2 linked regions of the Methanococcus voltae genome follow. The main gene of each other region encodes a partner of the protein of the gene in region 2 in a complex. Links are inferred from orthologs where the notes say so. Each region holds a gene or a part of one and is shown on either strand. Other genes may lie near its edges.

Evidence for each region. Proteins that work in one complex are often made in the same cells at the same time.
Region 1: the proteins of psmA (region 2) and J3E06_RS02510 are in contact, whole or in part, in a cryo-EM structure (PDB 6HE5), measured with the Archaeoglobus fulgidus proteins. The link is inferred for Methanococcus voltae from one-to-one orthologs. Residues at the interface, in WP_010877997.1 of Archaeoglobus fulgidus: Ala30, Arg33, Gly34, Ala35, Asp51, Arg53, Val54, Lys66, Ser79, Gly80, Leu81, Val82, Met166; in WP_010879468.1 of Archaeoglobus fulgidus: Asp391, Leu392, Lys393, Gly394, Met396, Phe397, Val398.

Annotation. Positions count from the first base shown.
Region 1 is NZ_JANUCR010000001.1:531,126-535,020, forward strand. The notes cover bases 946-3,895. They hold J3E06_RS02510 (proteasome-activating nucleotidase), read left to right. Parts: upstream 946-1,786; coding sequence 1,787-3,004; downstream 3,005-3,895. Other genes in these bases: J3E06_RS02505 (multiprotein bridging factor aMBF1), read right to left, coding at 946-1,408; J3E06_RS02515 (nucleoside-diphosphate kinase), read right to left, coding at 3,097-3,501; purE (5-(carboxyamino)imidazole ribonucleotide mutase), read left to right, coding at 3,736-3,895. In the rest of the region: J3E06_RS02500 (molybdopterin molybdotransferase MoeA), read left to right, coding at 1-541; more of J3E06_RS02505, read right to left, coding at 917-945. UniProt on the Methanocaldococcus jannaschii protein: ATPase which is responsible for recognizing, binding, unfolding and translocation of substrate proteins into the archaeal 20S proteasome core particle.
Region 2 is NZ_JANUCR010000001.1:369,898-374,761, forward strand. The notes cover bases 1,136-4,108. They hold psmA (archaeal proteasome endopeptidase complex subunit alpha), read right to left. Parts: upstream 3,020-4,108; coding sequence 2,252-3,019; downstream 1,136-2,251. Other genes in these bases: J3E06_RS01720 (ribosome assembly factor SBDS), read right to left, coding at 1,322-2,026; J3E06_RS01730 (type II glyceraldehyde-3-phosphate dehydrogenase), read left to right, coding at 3,656-4,108. Also shown: J3E06_RS01710 (DNA-directed RNA polymerase subunit P), read right to left, coding at 1-135; rpl37A (50S ribosomal protein L37Ae), read right to left, coding at 448-738; more of J3E06_RS01730, read left to right, coding at 4,109-4,678; J3E06_RS01735 (DUF2341 domain-containing protein), read right to left, coding at 4,842-4,864. UniProt on the Methanocaldococcus jannaschii protein: Component of the proteasome core, a large protease complex with broad specificity involved in protein degradation. The M.jannaschii proteasome is able to cleave oligopeptides after Glu, Asp, Tyr, Phe, Trp, slightly after Arg, but not after Ala.

The sequences.
Region 1 (3,895 bases), 160 kb from region 2 along the record:
TGAAGACAACCCTGCTAAAATCAAAAAATGTATCTTAGAAATACTTTCTGAAAATGATATCTTAATGACTACGGGAGGCACTTCCGTAGGCGATAGGGATTATACCTTTGAAGAAATTAGCAAATTGGGAGAAATATTATATCACGGGATTAAATTAAGACCTGGAAGACCTGTTGGATTCTCTAAAATTAAACATACTGATACTATAAAATATGTTTATATATTCTCAGGATATCCAGTAGCGGCAGCAATTCAGTTTGAACTACTATTTAATAAATATTTCAAACCATTGCACACATTGAACCTACCATTAACCCGTAATTTCGCATCTTCTTTAGGTAGAACAGACATTATGAGAGTAAAACTCATAAAAAAGTCAGATATAAATACTAATTCAAAACTTTTTGCAGAACCTTTACGGATATCGGGTAGTGGAGTAATTTCTTCACTATCTTCTGCAGATGGCTATGCCATAATTGATGAAAATATTGAAGGCTATGAAAAAGGAGATATTATAACCATTTATTTATTTAAACAGTGAAAATATGACACCGATATTGGCAGTTAATATGATAATATCATTAATTATGGGTTATCATACAAAGGAAATGTCTTTTAAAAAAATACCCTTAATTATAGTGATAAATATTCTTATTTATTATATTGCATACCTTGCATTTAATAATTTCAATAATCTATACGTTAATTTAAAAAATATCGACAATAGTTTACTATTAGAAATTATAATACTATCATATATAGGCTATTATTTAGGCGCATATTCAAAAATAATTATAAAAAAAGACAGATATAGCAGATAATTTAAAAATAATAACTTATATATTAAATTAACTAATAAAATAGAGAAATAATAGATATAAAATATATAAAAGAAATATTGATTAATTGATTAATTCTATTTTCTTCTTTTAATTTTTACAAAATCACCTAATGTATAGGATTCATTTTTAACTTTTGTATCCTCATAAGATTCAGAATCTTCATATAATGATAATCCCAAACTGCTTTCGAGTTTTTTAACGTATTTTTCTTCAGGTTCTAATTCCCCACGCTCTAATTTATGTAATGTAGATTCTTTCATACCAATTTTTAAAGCAAGTTCCTTAGTATTCATACCTTTCCTTTCTCTTGATTCACGTATTAAATCTCCGTAACCTTCCACAACCACCTTTAAATCATCAAACATATCTTTTTTATGACCCATAGGTTTTTTAGCCTTCTTAGGTTTATCAATAGTAGTAGGTGTTGCATTATTTCGGGAATATCGAGAATATGTATTTGGAGATTTGCCAAATTTAGCACATTCTCTACATAACATCATTTCGACACCCTCTACTTTTGATTTATACAATTCTGATGTAATTTTACCGCAAAGTTCACATTCCATAATATCACCTTTAATATAGTTTATATTGAATTATATTATCTTATATTTTAACATATATATTATTGTATATTTTTAAATATAACCAAAATCTATTAATTATATATAGTTTAACTACTTATTTAATTACATATCTAATTTTATAATTCATAATCTACTTACACTAACTCAATTAAATATATAAATATAAGAACTTAGAAATGTATTAAAAATATATAAGTAGTATATAAAAAATATATTAAAATATAATATTTAATTGTAAAATAAATAAATACTATTTATTAAATATAACAATATTAATTTAAAGTGTATTGAAAATTTAAGTATTTTATATAAAATATTAAAATAAGGATACCTCTTTAAAAATCGAGGAGGCATAACATGAACTATCCTGAAGACTATTCAAGCGAAATAAACGAATTAGACCTTGATGAATACAAGGAAAGGAATTATATAATGGATTTGGAAAATAAAATATTGAGAGCTGAATTGAAAAATAAAGACATATCAAGAGAAAATAGTCAGCTTAAAAAAGAAAATGAAATTTTAAAAAGAGAATTGGATAAATTAAGAATCCCTCCACTCATAATGGGTACTGTAATTGACAAAATAAGTTCCAGAAAAGTAGTTGTTAAAAGCTCTACGGGCCCAAATTTCTTAGTAAATATTTCACAATTTGTAGACCCTGAAGAAATAGTGCCTGGCGAAAGAGTTTGTTTGAACCAGCAAACACTTGCGGTAGTTGAAGTTCTTTCCAAAGAAAAAGATTATCGAGCTATGGCTATGGAAATAGAAGAAAAACCTAACATTACATTTGATGAAATTGGTGGATTAAGCACCCAAATTAGAGACATTAAAGAAGTAGTAGAATTACCATTAAAAAAGCCAGAACTATTTGAAAAAATAGGTATAGTACCTCCAAAGGGTATTTTACTATACGGTCCACCGGGAACTGGTAAAACTCTTCTCGCAAAAGCTGTAGCTTATGAAACAAATGCTTCATTTATCAGAGTAGTAGGTTCTGAATTGGTTAAAAAATTCATTGGCGAAGGTGCTAAATTAGTTAGGGATGTATTTAAGTTGGCAAAAGAAAAATCTCCATGTATTATATTCATTGATGAAATTGACGCTGTTGCAAGTAAAAGAACAGAGTCATTAACTGGTGGAGATAGAGAAGTTCAAAGAACATTGATGCAATTATTAGCTGAAATGGATGGTTTTGATTCTCGAGGAGATGTAAAAATAATTGCTGCCACGAATAGACCTGACATCCTAGATTCTGCAATATTAAGACCTGGTCGATTTGATAGAATCATTGAAATAGCCAATCCTAACGAAGATGGTAGAATTGAAATCTTAAAAATACATACATCAAAAATGAATTTGAAAAATGTAAATTTAAGAGATGTTGCAAAATTAACTGAAGGAATGGTTGGTGCAGATTTAAAAGCTGTTTGTACTGAAGCAGGTATGTTTGCAATCCGTGAAGATAGGGAATATATTAAATTAAGAGATTTTGAAGAAGCTATCGAAAAAATTAAAAGCAAAACTACGCCTAAAGAAGAAATAAAACCACAAGTATCATTAATGTATGGATAATTGTTTAAAATAATATCCGTATAAAAAATAAAATTTAATATTTAATATTTAATATTTTTTAAATATTTTTCTTTTTAAAACGTTATAAAACGTTAATTTTTAAAAAATAAATTAATTTCTCTTTTTGCACTTTCTAAACTATCTGAAGCGTGTATTATATTATTAGGCGTACTTAATCCATAATCGCCCCTAATTGTACCCATTTCTGCTTCCCAGGGTTTTGTAGCACCGACCATTGTTCTAACATTTTTTATAGCATCTTCTCCTTCGATAACCATAGCCAAAATAGACCCAGATTTCATAAAAGATACTAAATTGTCATAAAAATCTTTACCCTTATGCTCTCCATAATATTGCTCTAAAATTATGTCATCCAATAAAATCATTTTCATTTCTACAATGTTAAAACCTTTATCTTCAAATCTTTGTATTATTTTTCCCATCAATTTTCTTTTTATTGCATCGGGTTTTAAAGCTACAAATGTTCTTTCAATCATTCTACAATCCCTCGTATGTTGAATTATAAACATATGAAATATGAATTCACACAAATATTAATGTTTTTATTAAGATTAAAACACAAAACTTATTAAATACTAAAAAATGAGTTGTTGAAATGAATTATTATTTTAGTATATTTCAAATATAATTAAATACCAAATGTACTAAAGAATAATATTAAAAGAATATACCAAAATAATAAATTAATAAATAAATCAGGATGGTAAACTATGATTACAATTATAATGGGAAGTAAAAGTGATATAAAAATTGCAGAAAAAGCAACAAACATTTTAAAAGAATTTGAGGTAAACTATGATGTTAATGTAGCTTCTGCACACAGGACACCAGCTTTAGTTGAAAAGGTTGTAAAAAGCTCAAATTCAGAAG
Region 2 (4,864 bases):
TGCCTGAACTTTTTTAACTATTTTAGGTCTTAATTTTATTAATACTCTATTACTGCAGTGTGGACATTTAGCTTTTGAACCGATATCATCAATTGTTATGATTCTTTGACAATTTGAACATCTGTATTCTACCATATTATCACCATTATGTAATTATCCGTCAATTATCTTCTTTTTTATATTATTTTTATAATATATTATTTTATTTTTATAATTATAACATTATAAGTCTAAAATTTTATGTAATATTATTATGAGTAATATACATAGTAATTTAAGTTATATATTTTTATTTATTCATAACTACTATATTGATATACTATATTTATGTTATTTTTACAAATAAGCAATATAATTAATCTATATCTAAAAATTAGTCTTAAAAAATTGAATAGTTTCATAAATCTTAAAATAAAATAAATAAAATAAGTAAGAATATTTGTTAAATTAAATTTCTCTGTTTTTACTATCAATAACTCTTCTGATAGCTTTTGTAACAGCTTTTCCCGAACCTGTTTCAGGGGTGTAAGCTCCACCAGCTAATTTAGCATTACACTTTGAGCATACCCAAATTGAAGTACCTGCTCTTTTTAATTTAGGGAATCCACATACAGGGCATTTGTATGCTTTTTTCTGTTTCATTTCTACGTTTCTTAATCTTACTCTGAGTTTTCTACCGTATCTTGGTCCGAACCTACCAGATGAACCAACTTTTTTAGTGTGGCTGTATTCTACCATATTATCACCTAATAATTAAAATATTGAAACTACATCCTTTTTGTCTTTAATTTGTAATTTCGTGTTTTTTCATAAATTTAATATATTTATTATTTATTGATTTAGTATTCTTTAGTATTCTTTAGTATTTTTTGCAACTTTTGCATTACTACTAAATTACTTCATCATTTTTGGATTTATTTCTAAATTATACAAATTTAAATCATAATCCTTTTAAAATGAGCATTTGCCCATTTAATACATAAACGTGTTGAATTTTAAAAAACACAAATTCGGCACGTAATATTTGTTGTATGTTAAATTAAGTTTTACACATATCCACGATATATTTACTCTATAGAATATCCTATACTACAATATAAACTTATCTATAGTATAAAATATTACAAGAATCATCACATAATTTAGATTATTACCCATCTAACAACTATATGATTTATCTAAAATTAGTATTGCTTTTTAATATATAAAACTATATCCAAACTACAAGTTTGAACTGTGCATTATTGTATTAAAAATTAACCTAAAAAATAAAATAAAAATAAAATAAAATAAAATAAAAATTGGAAAAATTTAGAAAGATTTATAATCTTTTTAAAACTCTTGTTTGAACAGAACCTTTTGTTATTTTATTTAAAAACATATAAAATTCGTTTTCAATACCACTTGGTATTTCAATCACAAACACAAGAGAGCCATCCCCCATCCATTCCTCTTTTTTAATAGTCCCGTATTCTGCCAAAGAGTGGTATAGTGTACCTGCATATTCCCCACCAAGTTTAACAGCCACTTCTCTTTTTTCGAATTTCATAGGTAAAATTAACCTAAGTTTTTTTATCACGTCATTTACTTGCTCTTCAGCACTTTTATACAAATCTATTGAAACCCTTGCTTCATTCATAGCATTTTCAATTCTTTTTGGAGGGTGAGGAGTATCGGTTTGTGGATTAATAGTATTCCTTGCAATAAAAGATATAACTTGCTTCTTTTTTTGTTCCTGCATTTCTTTTCGCTGTTCTGCAGTTAAATGAACTTGTCCTTTCATCAATATTTTTTCAGCAATTTTTTTACCATCTAAAGTTTCAAATACTTTCATTAATAGTTCATCAGGAGCTTTTTCTCCTTTTGCAATGTCCTTATAGATATGTTCTGATGCTAAAATGTCTGAAATATCCGCAGATGATTGATTTTCCTTATATTTAGCTGCTAAATATGGGTCGACATATATTTCAAATTTTTCACCGTGTGATTGTAGTCTTGCCATAACCGCATTATCTAATGATGCCATAATACCCCTTTTATCACTTGTTTTATCGAACAAAATAATTTTACACTAAAATAACCTAATATAAAATAATAATGCAAATTTAATATAGATTTAATATAAATTTAATGTAGAACTAAATAATAGAGTTATAATATTGTAAATACCCAATATTGTAAAAATGAAAAATAATTATTATTTTAAATTATTTTTTAACAATAACCTATTAAAATATATTTTCTTCAAATATTATTCTTCATTTTCTTCTTGAATTTTATTTTCATCTTCGATAGCTTTTGAAACGTATTCAATAACTGATTCAATTTCTTCAACTGATTTTTTCTCAACCAATTTCTCACTATCTTTTACAATTGCCATATCTACGCTAATAGCATTTAATTCAGGATTTATTTTGTTTAAAATATATATTGCCAAGTCCATACCTTCTTTGACAGTGATATTTTCATCGTATTTTTCTTCAAGAAGTTCCATTGCTACATGTCTGCCTGAACCGATTGCAGAAGCTTTGTATTCGATTAAAGCACCGCTTGGGTCTGTTTCAAATAATCTGGCACTGTGCTTATCAATTCCGGTAATTAAAAGTGCTAAACCAAATGGTCTTGCTCCACCGTGCTGTGTATAAGCTTGTTTAATATCACAGATTTTTTTAGAAAGTGCCTCGACAGTTATTTTTTCACCATAGGTGATTCTGTTTATTTGAGCTTCTGTTCTTGCCCTGTCTATTAAAACTCTTGCGTCAGCGACTAAACCTGATGTAGCAGCAACGATATGGTCATCGACTTGGAATATTTTCTCAATTGATGATACTTCGACTAACTTGTTTGAAATTCTTCTGTCGACTGCTAAAACTACACCATCTTTACATTTGATACCTACGGCTGTAGTGCCTCTTCTAACAGCTTCTCTTGCATACTCAACCTGGTATAATCTACCTTCTGGGCTGAATATTGTAATTGCTCTATCGTATCCTGATGCTCCTGGAACCATTTGCATAATCTTCCTCCTGTATACGCAATATTTTATTTTATTTTAGTCTAATTGTCAACCAAAATTAAATTACATAATTTTAATAATAAATTTTAATAATAAATTTTAATAATAAAATACAAATTTATCAGCATATTTTGTTTTAGTTTTCATATTGGTTATTACACTATTATTTTCTCAATTGTATTTATCTATTTCTTTTTTATTAGATTTAAATACATAATATCTTACCTTATTTTAGAATATATGATATAATTTAGTTTATAAATATCTTATAATATTGAATATAGTCCTTTATATAATTTTATATTTTAAAGTTATTTATTAACTTATATGTGTATCATCTATAATATTTATTCGTATGTTTTTAAGAGTATTATTATGTTATTGTATTGTCATATTACTTTACTATTGTACTATTATAATTATTAATAATTTTAGAATAATTTATTTACCTCCAATAATATAGGATAATACAAAACAATATAAAATATTAATACCATAGGATACAAATTATTATATGAGATACAGATTAAAATTTAACATCCTTAATTATCGATATTTAAAATTAAAAAGTAATACGATAATATACCATATTATAACATAAAGATGAAAATAGGACATAAAAAGAAAAATGGTGATGTAATGACAGCAAAAATATTAATAAATGGGTATGGGTCGATTGGTAAAAGAGTAGCTGATGCAGTAGCTTGCCAAAAAGATATGGAAGTAATTGGTGTTACAAAAACAAAACCTGATTTTGAAGCAAAAATGGCTTTAGAGAAGGGTTATAAATTATATGCTGCAGTGCCTGAAAGAGCTCACCTATTTGAAGAAGCAGGTTTGGAAATATCCGGAACAATTGATGATGTGATTCAAGATGCTGATTTAGTAGTAGATGGAGCCCCTAAAAAGATAGGAAAACAAAATCTTGAAAATCTTTACAAAAAGAATAATGTAAAAGCCATTATTCAGGGTGGAGAAAAAGCAAACGATGCAGAAGACTCTTTTAACTCATTGTGGAGCTACGATAGATGTTATGGCAAAGATGCTATTAGATTAGTTTCATGTAATACAACAGGATTATGCAGGTCATTATATGCCATAGATTCCATTACAGACGTTTTAAAAGCAAGAGTTGTATTAATAAGAAGAGCGGTAGACCCTAACGACTCTAAAAAAGGTCCTGTTAACGCAATTATACCATCAACAGATGTACCTTCACACCACGGCCCAGATGTAGAATCAGTAATCAAAAAATTCAAAGGAAAAATTATTTCATCAGCTGTTATAGTACCTACAACATTAATGCACATGCACTCATTAATGGTTGAAACTACAGGAGCTACAAAAGACGATATAGTAGATGCAATTGCTAAAACGCCAAGAATTTTCACCGTGAAAGCTTCAGAAGGTTTAGATTCAACAGCAGCTTTAATTGAAATGTCAAGAGATATGGGAAGATTGAGATACGATTTAAACGAAATTCCTGTTTGGGAAGAAAGTATAAACGTAATTGACAATGAAATCTTTATGATGCAAGCAGTACACCAAGAAAGTGATGTGATTCCTGAAAACGTAGATTGTATAAGGGCTATGTTGCAAATGGAAGAAGATAACATTAAATCAATTGAAATGACAAATAAAGCAATGGGTTTATTAAAATAATATATCCATATTTTTAATACTTTAATTTTATATACCACTATTCTTTTTATTTTTTAGATTTTTTTAGATGTTAAAACATTTTATAAAATAATATTAAAAATATTTTAAAAAAATGTTTAAAAATATAAAAGATGTTTAAAAAAATGTTTAAAAATTAAAAAAGTTAGAGATATGAAGCTATTGTAA